Regions from separate parts of the Shewanella sp. 433 genome, predicted to be linked through region 1. Evidence: riboswitches for the same ligand, from Rfam matches in the RefSeq annotation. Region 1 holds a riboswitch; the other holds the start of a gene.

Region 1 (7,535 bases):
GAGCCGATGACCTTTAGCACTGACATCCCTTTTGCAACGCCTAGCGAACAGCAATAGTGACTCATGGCACCCTAACTAGGCTGTTGTTAACTATTGAAATTGGCATTAATTGAGCTAAAAAGTTAGCCGTTACGCAAAAAATATCGTAGATTAGCAAACAATATTAATCATAGAGCGGTATTGACTAGTGGATAGTTCATTTCAACGTGATCAATTAGATAATCAAATTCTGTCGGCATTAATGCAAGAGGCTCGCACCCCTTTTGCCGAGCTTGCTAAGCGATTTGGTGTCAGTGCTGGCACCATTCATGTGCGAGTAGAGAAGATGAAGCAAGCGGGCATCATCACTGGCGCACAGATCACCGTCAACCCTAAGGCGCTCGGCTACGATGTGTGCTGTTTTATCGGCATTAACCTAAAGAGCGCCGGTGACTACCCTGCCGCCATCGCTAAGCTTAATGCGTTAGAAGAGGTGACCGAAGCCTATTACACCACAGGCAACTACAGTATTTTTGTCAAAGTGATGTGTCAGTCTATCGATGGTTTGCAGCATGTGCTGATTAACCGCATTCAATCTATTGATGAAATCCAATCCACCGAAACCTTAATTAGCCTACAAAACCCGATTATTCGCGCCGTTAAGCCATAAGGCTTACCAACAACGTAGCAGCGATGCCCACGATACCTAGTACCAACATCTGGCATCGCTAGCGCCTAAAACCCATGACGCTTTATACCTCAAATTCCTATGATTCAAAAGCCTAAGACCTATGCGTTACAGCTCAAATACATGGGTCATCACTTTATACAGCTCGGTGCCTTGATAAACCGAGGCCGAAGCAAAATGCAAAATCGGCACGCAGGCTTGCGATAAGCATAAAGGGGTTAATGCAGAGCTATTGCCATACTGATCCACCCGCAAAATAGTCGCTAAAGGCGAACCTGCGGCTAATGGCTCGCCTAACTTGGCCGTATACTCCACCATGCCACCCATGGGGGAATGGTATTTTTTATAGTCACGAAGATAACAGCCATATCGCGCCATTTTAGCGGGCATAATGGGGTCGGCAACCACACCGCGATGACTCAAATACGCCATGATCCCGTCGGCATCGAGGCGTGCATCGGCAAGATCGATATGCTCTTGCGAGCCCAGCTCCAAGGTAAACGCAGAGACAGGTACCGCTAATTCTCGCCCCTGCGCTGCTAGGTACTGACACAATTGCCACCATGGATAAAATATTGATTCATCCATTGCCCCACCAAACTCATTAGGCATAAATAGCGTGTGGGCTATCGAAAATAGCCTCGCGGCCTCACTATCATATTCGGGACAATACAGATGTTTGCAGGCCTTGGGCCCAGTGTGCAGATCCAACACGATATCCGCTTGATGCCCTAAATGTTGCAGAGTGACCGCTTGGCGATGCCCCGTCGTCACGCCCCACTCATGCTGTAGACGCTGCTGACAGCTATCAATCAACATGGCGCGATAAGCCGCCACCAAGGCGCTATCGTCTAACTCGGCATGCTGTCGATACCAAGCGGCCATATCGATATGATGATGTAAGTATTCGCGATTCCAATTCACCCCGGTTATCGGGTCAAAACGCCCAAGGGTAAACTCACCACTTTTTTGGTTAATCCCCAAAGGATTGGCGAGTGGCACCAAGGTGACACTGCCAAGCAACTCGCAGTTTTCCAGTTGCTGCATTAACTGGTAAATAACTGCATTGCCCTGCACCTCGGCGCCATGCACATTCGCCTGAATATAGACACTCGGCCCACGAATAACGGCTGGCGTAAACTGAAAAATGGGCAACTCGAGATCTTGCCCTGTCGCCAATTCGCCAATTTTCAACGTGCTACGGCTCGGTTTCATCGTTCGCCTTCAAACAGATTTTCATGTAGCGAACGTACCACCTGCGCCGCCTCACTTTCGGCGACCAATACACATAAGTTGTGTGGGCTGGCCCCTTGGCAGATCATGCGCACATTATGTGGCTCTAGCACCTCAAACACTCGGCGGCACACCCCTGGTGTAGAGGCAATTTTATTACCCACTATCGCCACTAAGGCTAAATTATCTTCCACACGCACCCGGCAATGCTGCGACAGTTCTTGTAATAGCGCTTCGCTGAGCAAATGATTGCCAGCCGAATCTGAGCCCGTTTTATCTAAGGTCAGCGATACGTTAACTTCCGATGTTGTGATCAAATCGACACTTATTTTGTGCCTTGCTAGCGTAGCAAAGGTCTCCGCCAAGAAACCTTGCGCATGCAGCATCTGCAAACTGTGTAGATTCAGTAAGGTTTGATCGCGGCGCACGGCCACGGCGCGGTAAATAGGCTCATCACTCACTTGATGACGTATCCAAGTACCGCCACGTTCAGGCGCTTTGCTCGAACCCACAAACACCTGAATTTTTTGCCTTACCGCAGGTAAAATGGTCGCAGGATGTAGCACCTTAGCGCCAAACGTCGCCATTTCAGCAGCTTCATTAAAACTAATTTCAGCGATGGGCTGTGCATTGGGGGCCAAGCGCGGATCGGTAGTGTAAATCCCGGCCACATCGGTCCAAATTTCGACCGCTGATGCCCTAAGCGCCTCGGCCAATAACGCCGCCGAGTAATCGCTACCGCCGCGCCCTAAGGTCGTAGTGGCACCCTGCGCATCGGCACCAATAAAACCTTGAGTCACAATACGCTGCTCGGCCAGCAGCGGGGCTAAATGCGCCGCACATAAGGCTTCAACCTGCTCAATTTGAGGCTCGGCACGGCCAAAATGACTGTCGGTGCGCATCACTTGGCGCACATCAAAGGCTGACGCCACCTCACCTTTTTCACGCAGCACAGCAGCAAATAGCGCCGCAGAACATTGCTCTCCTTGCGCTAACAACTCGTCCATGGTCGCTTTGCAACGTTCACGGCTCAGTGACTCACTTAACATATCAATACGACTGAGCACGCTATCGAGGTGAGCGGCAACCTCAGCTGGACGACCGAGTCGGTCAAGGATTTGATATTGGATTGAGGCAATCTGCTTGAGCAGTTGTTGACGCTGCTCATCATCGAGTTGCGCTTGAGTCAACGCCACCAATAGGTTGGTGACGCCGCTTGAGGCACTCACGACCACAATACGTGTATTAGGATTGGCAATAATGATGTCGGCACAACGACTCATTGCTGGATAATCAGCAACGGATGTACCACCGAATTTAGCGACAACAATCGACATTAGCCCACCTCAACGAGATTGAAGCGGTTACAAGACACGACAAGAATAGATAACATGATAAACCTCCGAACTGACTTCGTTCGAAGAGCCTGGTGCAAAGATTACGCACCCCAAGATGGGAAATAGCGATCACCACCAGAAGCTCTCCACCAAAAAACAGGTGACAATCGACAGGATTCAGCCATATCGACCGATAAACAAACGAAACCAAACACTTGTCTATCTCGGCGTTAATCTCCATCATAAGCAATCGTCAGAGTTTGGCCTCTTCATGCTTACTACCTAGTTAACGCTCCTCTTCTGTATCTCAAGCGTATTGACGCAGTAAGATGGTTGAAAATTAGCAAATACCCGCCTAATAAGTCAACGATATTTATTCAATATGAGTAAATATTATTTCAAGGTCACTACCACCTTAGTAAAACAAGATTAAGATTGAATATCGGGTAACTCATTGACTAGACGCACCCGTGCTGAAAAAGCGCCTATGGTCAGCTCGGGATAACTAAGCAGGCAAGGCACCAATTGTAACTGGTCGCCCTCGACAAAATAGATCGCATTTTGGTTAAACTGTGTGCCCAATGCCACCGCTAATGGCTTTTCTATCGGGACAGCCCAGCTTTTTTCCATATGACGGCGATCATAAGAGGCCCCGATGATGGCGCGATAAGGACGCTTAAGTTCGATGATATGTCGCTGTAATTGACTATCTAACTAACAGACGATTTTGAGGCGCTGACAACAGTTCGCCCCTGGGGTTGTACGCCGTAAGAATGGCAAAGGATAAAGCCGGAGAAAACCCTTGGGTCAATAGAAATTGGGTATGCTGATAACTGTGCCAAAAATGGTCATCTATACTACTCATTCGCCGAGCATTCCTAAATTAGCGTACGATAATTATAGCTAAATCATCTTATCTGCCTAGAACAAACAGATTATATCTCTGTTAAATTATAATTAATGACCATAAAATCAAAAGATTAGCCATAAAAAATTGATTAACATCAAATCTAAGCGTAAATTTGTTAACATTTCATTTGTTAACAAATGACTAAAACGAGTACAATACGTCGGTTGATTCACTTCCACTCGTCAAGCATGAACAACTTTTGTTACGCCATGTCTAAATCACTGTAATGAAAAGTTGTCAATTTCCTATAGATATGAGCGATTTTGTCGCTTTTAATATTGAAACTTGAAAATTTCAATAGTTAAAGGAACTATTTCCTACTATTGTTAATCGTAGTGGATACAATTAGCGCATCTTTTTCAATAAAGAGATACGCATACTTTACTAATCATGAAGTGCGTTGCGGTTTCAGTCGTTTTAGTGAAAGCACCTACGTGACTCGGTAATTTTCAACACGACAAGTCAGGGCGCAACCCGCACAGCGCGCCTATGGTTAGCACAGATGTAAACAAATATTAGGTAGATAAATATGCAAAATCCGCACATTCTGATCGTAGAAGATGAAGCCGTTACCCGGAACACGCTAAGAAGTATTTTCGAGGCTGAAGGATATGTGGTAACTGAAGCCAATGACGGCGCAGAAATGCATAAAGCAATGCAAGAAAACAAGATCAATCTCGTCGTTATGGATATTAATCTTCCTGGCAAGAATGGTCTTTTGTTGGCTCGTGAACTTCGTGAAATAAACAATATCGGCTTAATCTTCCTAACGGGCCGTGATAACGAAGTTGACAAGATCTTGGGACTTGAAATTGGTGCAGATGATTATATCACTAAGCCATTCAACCCACGTGAGCTAACAATTCGTGCACGTAATTTGTTAACCCGTGTGAATAGCACAGGTGTAGAAACAGAAGAAAAGAGCGCGGTAGAATATTACCGTTTCAACGGCTGGAGCTTAGAAATTAACAGCCGTTCATTGGTTAGCCCACAGGGCGAGTCATACAAGCTTCCACGCAGTGAATTCCGTGCGATGCTTCACTTCGTTGAAAACCCAGGTAAGATCCTGACTCGTGCAGACTTACTGATGAAGATGACCGGCCGTGAGCTTAAGCCACATGACCGTACGGTTGACGTCACGATTCGTCGTATCCGTAAGCACTTTGAGAGCTTACCAGATACGCCAGAAATCATCGCGACAATCCACGGTGAAGGTTACCGCTTCTGTGGTAATTTAGAAGACGCATAAGCCTACGCTTATGTTATTCAATGAAAAAGCCAGTCTCACGACTGGCTTTTTTTGTGCTCGGAACACTTATGCCGCTGTGGGCTAGACTTCGAATCCAGCTCGATATCATTTCAATCCGGCCGAGTGGCTTTTGGATATGCTGATTTGAAGCTAAAACTTCATGGTTATCCATCGCCTGCCCTGCGATATCTGCAGCACATTTTTGGTTAGATCAGCGAAATCTAACTTAGTATTTATAGACGAAAAACAGGGATTATGAGTACGGTTGACCCTGTCCCAATATTTGCGATTAGCGTCATATTGCAGACCAAGTTACTCCGTAACTACGGTTTGCAACCAGTCCTGTAGCTGCTGTAATTCTTGATTATTAAACATCACTAGACCAGCATGTGTCCTCCTCTGGGAAAAATGTAACTGCAGGTTTGGCGATTGTAAATGGCTAAAGTAACTTGCTGGAGCTATCGAATCTTGCTCTGATGCTATCAATAAAGTGGGTGTATTTGAACGGGTCAATAAAGGGGCTATTGCCGTATCTTGAAGAGTTATATTGCGTTGCTGCAAAACGGTATCTGTGATCTGGCGTAATTGCTGTTCGCTCAATATTCGGTAATACCATGAATATTCCTGTGCGACGTAATTCTTTAACCCGGTACTAAAGTCATGCATAGGCGCAATTAATACTTGTCCAGTAATGTTCTGTCGTCTTGCGCTAATTTGCGCAGCGACATTGGCGCCAAGTGAATGCCCCAATAAATACACAGGCCCAATTATTTGCTGCTCAGCAAGCAGTAGTTCGATTAACTGGCTAATAATTTTTGCGTCAAGCTTACCATCAATAGCGACCGGTCCTGTCGCTGCACCATGACCCTGTAAGTCTGGTACTATCACCTGAAAACCTAAACTGCGTAGAGCAAAAGCATTGATGATCATTGCACTTTTGTCAGCAGAAAAACCATGCAGTAATACCCAAGTGCCTTTGAAACGTTGCTGTGGAGGGTTTAGGTCTAGTCTGACCTCTTCTCGTTTTGATGAGACAACATGAAGATTAAAATAAGCTTTACTATAGAGGTTAACCCCCGGTGGCTCTGTCGTAGGATCGCCCTCAACAAATATCGGATCTGCAATAAGGTACTCGGTGCAAAAGGAGTGCTGAGGTAAACAAAAATTATCGATGGCAAAATCAAGTGCACTTACGAAGTTGTCCGTCCCATTTTCACGTAGAGAATATTGTTTATCTAACGCATTGTTTATTTTTGACTCTGCCAAAGTGGCACATCCTTGTAACAGTGCTAAACATAGTAACACTGTGGCTTTGATATAAAACATCCTGTTTTCCGCGAGTAAGGTGAATATCGGCTGGAATAAGTGAATAATCAAACCAACCATTACAAAACAATAACATAATGTGGTTATGGCCTCGACTCAACCAATATATCGAATTTGGCGCCTTTGTTGGTGGCGCAGGGCTTGAGCTCATAGAAGAAGAAAAAGGAAAACAAGAAATTAAAAAGCTAAAACTGGCTAAAAAGGGCATCTGCAGTAAATAAGAATTAGTGATTCCTTTCCCCAAATAGCCCTGTGACTTATATCAAACCACAGGGCTTGTTGTTCTAACGCAGCGCTAAAAATTCCAGCTTGCCGCTTAGAACTTATCGTTAACTTTTCTGTTTCAGTTGTTTATCTAAGAAATCGGCCAGCGAGCGGTATAGATGCGTTCTCACTTTCTCGCCGCGCATCGAGTGCTTAGAGCCGGGGTAGTCGATCATCTGAAACAGCTTGCCCTCATCTTGCAGCGCCTTATAAACCCGCGTGCTGTTTTCAAACAACACATTGTCATCGGCCATGCCATGATACATCAATAATCCCGACTGATAATCTTTGACATAAGGCAGTACACTGCTGGCTTCATAACCTTTGGCATTGCTGCCTGGGTGCGACAAATAACGCTCGGTATAGTGGGTATCATACAAGGCCCAGTCAGTTACCGGCGCTCCCGCAATCGCGGCTTTAAAATGTGTGGGCGCTTTAAATAGGCTCATTAAGGCCATATAACCGCCGTAGCTATGACCATAAATCGCAATATTGTCATCATCGACATAATTTAAGCTACGCAAATAATCGACGCCCGCCTTTTGATCG
Region 2 (7,535 bases), 1.9 Mb from region 1:
TGGTTTTCCAGCCTTGAGCTAAGTTTTCATGAAAGCTAAATAGCAGCCAAATATGCGAGTATTGCTCTAATCCACGCACGGTATCGATATGATTAAATGGAGGTTGTAGTTCGACAAACCCTCTAGCGGCACTCACCAATCCTGGTTGTCTTGGAATGCCAAATTTTTGTTTATAAGGGGTGTGGCAGATGGCCACAGCCTGAATTTTGCTGCTAAAAGTCATTCTACTCGCTCGGTTAAGCGTAAGATAATATGAAGCTTGGCTTCATCGGTTAGGGGAGCTTAAGCCTGATGCAATAGGCTTAAGCTTACGTTGGTTCATGCCTTGGTTTTATTTGTCTGTGTTGGTTTGAGTCAGAATTGCTTGGCCTACGCACAGGGTTTGAGTTACGCAGGTTTTGCTGGGTTGGTCAAACATCACACACCGTTTAATGATCAGACCATTGGCACCTTTATCGGCGGCGGCGTAGCGCGCTGCGGTGCGTGCTGCACTTAATGATGCAGGCGCATCATTTGAACGTTCTTGGCAAGACTCGCCCTCGACCATACCTTTAAGTTCATAAGGCACTGTTGGCTCAGTTCCCTCTTGATAGAGGGTAACCTCTCCCACTTTAAAATAGTCGTTAATGGCTTGGCCATCTAAATTGCTATTAAAAGTGTATTCACTGGCGCAACCAGCAAGGAGCAAAGCAAATAGGGTAAGGGTCATCTTTTTCATGCTAAAGGCCTGTTTATGTTGAGGCTGTACAGTGTAAATTCGCCATTCACACTGTACTGTTTAAGAGGGAAATACTACCGCTTTAGTGACGCTTGATAAAGTTGTAGTTGGTGATTGTTGCCATCTATTTAACGATAAGGGAAATACACTGGCATAAATGAGTGTGGTAAATATCCTTAACGAGTCAATCTGTGCTTAGGGTGGTTAGGTTTTATGCCTAATGATGCACCAGCGTACTGTGTAGCGACAGTAAACACCATAATCCGTTTTTTCAGCATCGAGCATCGCAGGTGTCTTTTATGAACGGGATAAATGAGTTGACTATAAATACCATTATAATAGTGCTCTTCGTTCCCAAGTGTACATGTTTCTTTGATGTTGGCTCTGGTTGAATATTCGTTAAAACGGTTATTGGTGATAGTTTAATATTGGCAGGAGTAAACGGTTTTGGCCTACGAGGAACGATGCTACCTTGTAGTCTTAGTCATGGGTAAACAAGATTAACAGCTGCAGTTTTAGTCAATACTTGAACCATCATCATTGAGTTGAATGAAATAGGGAGTCATTGGCTTTGAAAGCAGGAAATAAACTAATGGCTATGAGCATCACCAATAACCTAGTCACTGTATCTCTGGGGTGAAAAATAAGTTTGATTTACTGCTTAAAGCTCTTTGTTTAGGGGTGAATATTGGTAAACAATACGACCTTGTTGTTGAGTGACATGTCGCGAGTGTTAGACGCGATGCACTGGCACTCAAGTAACTATACTAACCATAATGACTACAAATCATAATTAACGATATCCCCCTCATTTTTATGCGTGTATTAAAACGCTTGTACTTTCGCAATTAGATGATACTTCATCAATGGAGAGTTGTTGTTGGGGCTAAGGACTGATGAATCGGCATTTGGGGATCGTTATCGCGGGTCATTATAGTGGATAGCTATTTGCTGTGAAATACTTGCAGAGAGTGACTTATGTTCAGTATTTCAGTCATCAAAGTATAATGAATTTAGGCTATTCATATTAAAGATAAACCGTCTTTACTACGGTATCGATAACAAGGATATGTAGTCTGTCCTTAACCTAAGTTAAATGTGGAAGTTATCAGTTAATTGAACTTGCACAATGCCGTTAGCAATGTAATTTGCTCTTGCTGTATTTGTATTCGGCATATTCAGTTGTGTAGAACGCAGCATAAGTTTAACGGAGCTTTAGTCGTCATCGCTTAAGTGTTTTACCTCTACTTATCAATTGCTTATCTTTTCTTGTTAAGTGGGGAACACTATATTACCGCGACTCAAAGTCATTTTTGTCGCAGTGGTATTGATATGGAGATAGGGCGATAAGATGTAAGACTAAATGGGCCAGTTAAATCGTTAACGAGTCAATCAGGAGATACTAAGTAGAGTTAATCTATCTAGTCTAGATATCATAGAGGAGAGATTAATATTAGCTTTCACTTAAAGTTGACCCTGATTACAACAAAGCCAACACATCAAGTGTTGGCTTTGTTATGTATTGCCAGAGTCAATATAGGTATCTATTCTGGCGATATCGCAACTTACTAGATCAGAAACTCTTCTAAGCTGCGGCCTTTTTCTAGTTCGTTTTTAAATACGGTTGGCGTGCGGCCTTGTCCAGTCCAAGTGATGGTTTCACCATCGACTTCGATTTTATATTTAGGCGGACGTGGTGCGCGTTTTTTAGGAGCAGTTTTAACCGCAACAGCGCCTAAATCATCAACCGATAAACCGACGGCTTCCATCTGAAGACGGATCTCTTCAATTTTGGCATTACGCTCAGCCATCGCAGCGCTTTCTTCTTCTGCCTGCTTCTCTTTTTCGGTAATAATCTTTTCTAGTTTGCTAGCGACATCTTTTAAATCTTCTACAGATAACTCTTTTACCGCAGCTTTAAAACGACGGCCGTGTGTCAATATATCTAGAAATTCGCTCATATTATTGGTGTCCTGCTTAAATATAATTGTAAATAGGCTTATCACTGATAATAATAGAAACTAATATCCGCTTAATCAAACGAATTAAATAATTATTTTGCTATATATTGTAATTTTATTAATGCAGAGCCAAATTGCATTAAAATTGATATGAAAAAGTGAACGTAATCACTTTTATATTGGTGTTTTGTTGTCATTTTCTGTTTGTAGATTTCTCGTTGCGTTCTTGTTGACGTTAACGTCAACAGCACGTAAAGTGGCTTAAGTTTGTGATAGTTTTGCTATGCACTTTTTTATTCAACATAAAAAGATGGTAAGAAGGAAGCCTTATGAAAGTATTGGTGCCAGTTAAACGCGTCGTCGATGCCAATGTGAAAGTCAGGGTGAATGCTGACAATAGCAATGTCGATACCGCAAATCTTAAAATGGCGATTAACCCATTTTGTGAAATTGCTGTAGAAGAAGCGGTTCGGTTAAAAGAAGCGGGTATTGTCACTGAAATCGTCGTGGCAACCATAGGCCCTAAGGCTGCACAAGAGCAATTGCGCACCGCTATGGCGTTAGGCGCTGATCGTGGTGTGCATGTGGAAACCGACGAAGCACTTGAACCGCTGTCGATTGCCAAGTTACTCAATGCGATTCAGACTCAAGAGCAAGCACAGCTTATTTTACTGGGCAAGCAATCTATTGATGGCGATAACAATCAGACAGGTCAGATGCTGGCAGCATTGGCAGGCATGCCACAAGCGACTTTTGCTTCTGAGGTGAAGGTTGAGGGAGAAACTGTCTTGGTGACACGTGAAATTGACGGCGGACTACAATCGCTGAAAATGCCACTGCCAGCCATCATTACGACAGATCTACGTTTAAATGAGCCTCGTTACGCCAAATTACCCAATATCATGAAAGCGAAACGTAAACCACTAGAGACAATAACGGTCGAGAGTCTTGGTGTTGAGCTAAAGTCACATCAAACCGTACTAAAAGTCACTCCACCTGCACAGCGTAAGGCGGGCGTGATGGTGGCTTCTGTTGAGGAGCTGGTTGAAAAGCTAAAAAATGAAGCGAAGGTGATCTAATGGCGATTCTAGTAATAGCAGAACATGATAACGCGAGTTTAAAACTAGACACGGCTAAAGTGGTTTCGTGTGCACAACAAATTGGTCGCGATGTAGACTTATTAGTCGCAGGTGAAAACTGTGCACCAGTGGTCGAGGCTGCTAAGCAATTGAGCGGTGTGCGCAGTGTATTAGTGGCAGACAATGCGGCTTATGCCCACGGTATCGCCGAGAACTTAGGGGCACTAGTGGTCTCTATCGCCAACGATTATCAACATATTTTGGCTTCAGCATCGAGTTTAGGTAAAGATGTTTTACCGCGCGTAGCAGCCTTACTTGATGTGTCGCAACTGTCTGAAGTGGTTGAAGTTGTCAGTGAAGATACCTTTGTTCGGCCAATCTATGCAGGCAGTGCCATGGCTACCGTGCAGAGTGTAGATGCCATCAAAGTGATGACGGTGCGCGTGAGTGCATTTGACGCTGTGAGTAATGATGGCGCGGCAGCCGAGCAGACCCTTGGTGGTGTTTTTACCAGTAATGTTGAATTTGTTTCACAAACATTGACCGAATCAGAGCGCCCAGATTTAGGCGCGGCATCGGTTGTGGTGTCGGGCGGTCGTGCAATGGGCAGTGCTGAGAATTTTGCAATGTTAGAGCAACTTGCCGATAAACTGGGGGGGGCTTTAGGGGCATCTCGTGCAGCAGTAGATGCGGGCTATGTGCCTAACGATCTGCAAGTTGGGCAAACCGGTAAGATTGTTGCCCCAGATCTGTACATTGCTGTTGGTATTTCGGGCGCGATTCAACACTTGGCAGGGATGAAAGACTCTAAGGTGATTGTGGCCATCAACAAGGATCCAGAGGCGCCTATTTTCCAAGTGGCCGATTATGGTTTAGAAGCGGATCTGTTTGATGCAGTACCTAAGTTAGTAGAGCTTCTTTAGTAAGTTGTAAACACTTGGTGAATATCTTGGTGTTCATTTAAAACTTAGTGTGATATAGATCACGTTGGCCGGCTTTGAGGTAGCATCCTTAAAGCCGCTTGTGTTTCTATGTGCGTCACGCCTGCCGATAGTGAAATTGGTCAGGCGTCCTGAGACGTAGAGGTGCATTAAATATTAGTAGTATTCGTTAGGGTGATGCCGTACAGCGAATAGGAAAGGATTTAATGCCGAAGTGGTCGAGTTCATCAAAGCTCACTGCTGGGGCTGTCATCGAATAGAGGCAGCACTGCCATAGTGCTTTTTATCCGGAATGATAAAAAGAAGGTATACCGACAACTGGTATCACTATGGAGCGCTACTGATAGGACAGGTGTAATATCTTTTGCTATATCCCACCAGTTCAGTTGCCCTCCATTCGTAATTTAACGAAGACAATATAAAACAATGACGACTTTGAGTTACGCCGATTCGGCGCTTTCCTTGCTGCCCCCTGTGGTGGCTATTTTGCTGGCGATTTTTACTCGTCGAGTATTACTTTCGCTTGGGGTGGGGATCCTACTTGGGGCTGTGCTTATCACCGATTATTCCTTCGGTGACACGGGACAATATCTCGCTAAGCAGGTGACGGGGTTATTTTGGGCCGATGGCGCCCTCAATAGTTGGAATGTCTATCTGCTTGGGTTCCTTATCTTGTTGGGGATGATCACCGCATTGATCACTGTCAGCGGCGCTGCTAAGGCGTTTGCCAATTGGGCACGTCAGCATATTCGCAATAAACGTGATGCTAAGCTATTGACCATGTTTTTAGGTTGCGTGGTATTTATTGACGATTATTTTAATAGCTTAGTTGTCGGCAGCGTGGCAAGGCCGTTAACCGATCGCTATTACATTTCACGCAGTAAATTGGCCTACCTGCTGGATTCGACCGCAGCGCCTATCTGTGTTATCTCACCCGTGTCGAGTTGGGGGGCATATATTATTGCGCTGATTGGCGGCATTTTAACGGCACATGGTTTTGCTGATACAGGGCATCTAAGCGTGTTCATTCAGATGATCCCGATGAACTTCTACGCTATCTTTGCGCTGTTACTCCTATTGTGTGTCGCCTTTATGGGGCTCGATGTTGGCCCGATGCGTCAGCATGAGCTTAACGCCCAAAAAGGTCATCTTTATGATGAGTCTAAAGGATTACCACCTGGAGCCAATAGCGATCTGCCTGAGGCCGATTCGGGTAAAATATCAGGGCTATTTTTACCCATCACAGTACTCGTTGGCGCCACTATCTATTATATGGTCAGCAGCGGAGCAGACGCGTTAGCCGCGGATAACTTGCCATTTACCTTAATTGGCGCCTTTGAAAAAACCGATGTGGCTTCATCACTGTTTTTTGGGGCGATCATTGGCCTAGTGGCCACATTGCTGTTAGTTCTCAGTCAAGGTTTAGATAAATCATTAATCCTTAAAGGGATGATAGCAGGTGCACGTTCTATGTTACCTGCTATCTATATCTTACTGTTTGCTTGGACCATTGCCGGTGTGATTGGTCAGATGGAAACGGGTAAATATATGGCCAGCCTAGCCACAGGTAATATCCCCTTTGCGTTACTGCCTGCGGTATTATTTATTCTGGCCGGATTGACCGCGTTTTCAACGGGGACTAGCTGGGGCACGTTCGGCATCATGTTGCCGATTGCCGCCGATATGGCCATGGGCACGCACACCAATATGATGCTTCCCATGCTGGCTGCAGTATTAGCGGGTGCGGTATTTGGCGATCATTGCTCACCGATCTCCGATACCACTATTTTGTCGTCAACAGGCGCTAATTGTCATCACATTGACCATGTATTAACTCAGCTACCTTACGCGCTTATTGTGGCAGGGATAAGCTTAGGTGGCTATGTGGTGCTCGGCTTTACCGAATCGCTGGCTGCAGGCTTAGGTGCCAGTAGTGTGCTGTTTGTGATAAGTGTGGTTGTACTTCGCTATCAAGCTGCTAAACCAACGATATAATCATGAGCCGCTAAGGCGAAATCAGTGATAAAAAATGCCGCTAATCATAGCGGCATTTTTATGGGCGTTGCATGAGTTGCTTTAGTTTAAACCGCGTCGCTTAAGTAGCGCTTCTGTTGTAGGCGCTTGCCCTCGGAATGCTTTGTAGGCTTCCATCGGTGGCACGCTGTTGCCCACTTCGCGTATCGTCTTGCGGTACTTCATGCCAATGTCGCGATTTAGACCACCTTGGGTCTGTACATAAGCAAAAGCATCTGCCGCTAAGATCTCACTCCACATGTAGGCATAATAGCTAGCTGAATATCCACCTGGGAAGGCATGAGCAAAATAAGTGGATTTGTAACGTGGTGGAACGGCAGCGATATTGATGCCATGTTTTTCCAGCGCTTTAGCTTCGAAACTCGCTACATCTTGTAATGGTGCGTCTGCAGGTAGTGAATGCCACTCTAAATCTACTAATGCGGCTGCCATATACTCCAGCGTATCGAAACCTTGATTGAAGCTGCGTGATTTAAGTAATTTCTGCAGCAGTTCATCAGGGATCACTTCACCTGTCTCATAGTGTTTAGCATAGTTAGCTAACACTTTTGGATGGGCAGCCCAATCTTCTTCGAAGGTTGATGGGAACTCGACAAAATCACGCGAGACCGCAGTGCCTGAAAGGCTAGGGTAGGTGACCTTAGAGAACATGCCGTGAGTACCATGGCCCAATTCGTGGAACATAGTGGTCACTTCATCGTAGCTCACAAAAGTGGCTTCACCCTCTGGTGCCTTTTTGATGTTCATCACGTTAACGACAACCGGCTTACTGTTGAGCAGTTTTGATTGCGCTACAAATGAG

Evidence for each region. Region 1 has a riboswitch for lysine ahead of lysC (lysine-sensitive aspartokinase 3). Riboswitches for the same ligand answer to the same signal wherever they lie in the genome.
Region 2: another riboswitch for lysine. It lies ahead of AC5YB1_RS12885 (Na+/H+ antiporter NhaC family protein); the one in region 1 lies ahead of lysC (lysine-sensitive aspartokinase 3).

What each region holds. Positions count from the first base shown of each region.
Region 1 covers NZ_CM181703.1:1,027,527-1,035,061, reverse strand. Annotated here, with positions in the region: gene rluA (bifunctional tRNA pseudouridine(32) synthase/23S rRNA pseudouridine(746) synthase RluA) at 1-57, shown strand, start outside; gene asnC (transcriptional regulator AsnC) at 188-649, shown strand; gene AC5YB1_RS04685 (succinylglutamate desuccinylase/aspartoacylase family protein) at 776-1,882, opposite strand; gene lysC (lysine-sensitive aspartokinase 3) at 1,879-3,237, opposite strand; lysine riboswitch at 3,369-3,545, opposite strand; gene AC5YB1_RS04675 (DUF3293 domain-containing protein) at 3,667-3,894, opposite strand; gene arcA (two-component system response regulator ArcA) at 4,677-5,396, shown strand; gene AC5YB1_RS04665 (alpha/beta hydrolase) at 5,709-6,722, opposite strand; gene AC5YB1_RS04660 (hypothetical protein) at 6,800-6,943, shown strand; gene AC5YB1_RS04655 (S9 family peptidase) at 7,052-7,535, opposite strand, start outside.
Region 2 covers NZ_CM181703.1:2,924,169-2,931,703, reverse strand. Annotated here, with positions in the region: gene tsaA (tRNA (N6-threonylcarbamoyladenosine(37)-N6)-methyltransferase TrmO) at 1-223, opposite strand, end outside; gene rcsF (Rcs stress response system protein RcsF) at 332-718, opposite strand; gene AC5YB1_RS12900 (H-NS histone family protein) at 2,287-2,679, opposite strand; gene AC5YB1_RS12895 (electron transfer flavoprotein subunit beta/FixA family protein) at 3,009-3,758, shown strand; gene AC5YB1_RS12890 (electron transfer flavoprotein subunit alpha/FixB family protein) at 3,758-4,681, shown strand; lysine riboswitch at 4,831-5,047, shown strand; gene AC5YB1_RS12885 (Na+/H+ antiporter NhaC family protein) at 5,126-6,694, shown strand; gene AC5YB1_RS12880 (M3 family metallopeptidase) at 6,776-7,535, opposite strand, start outside.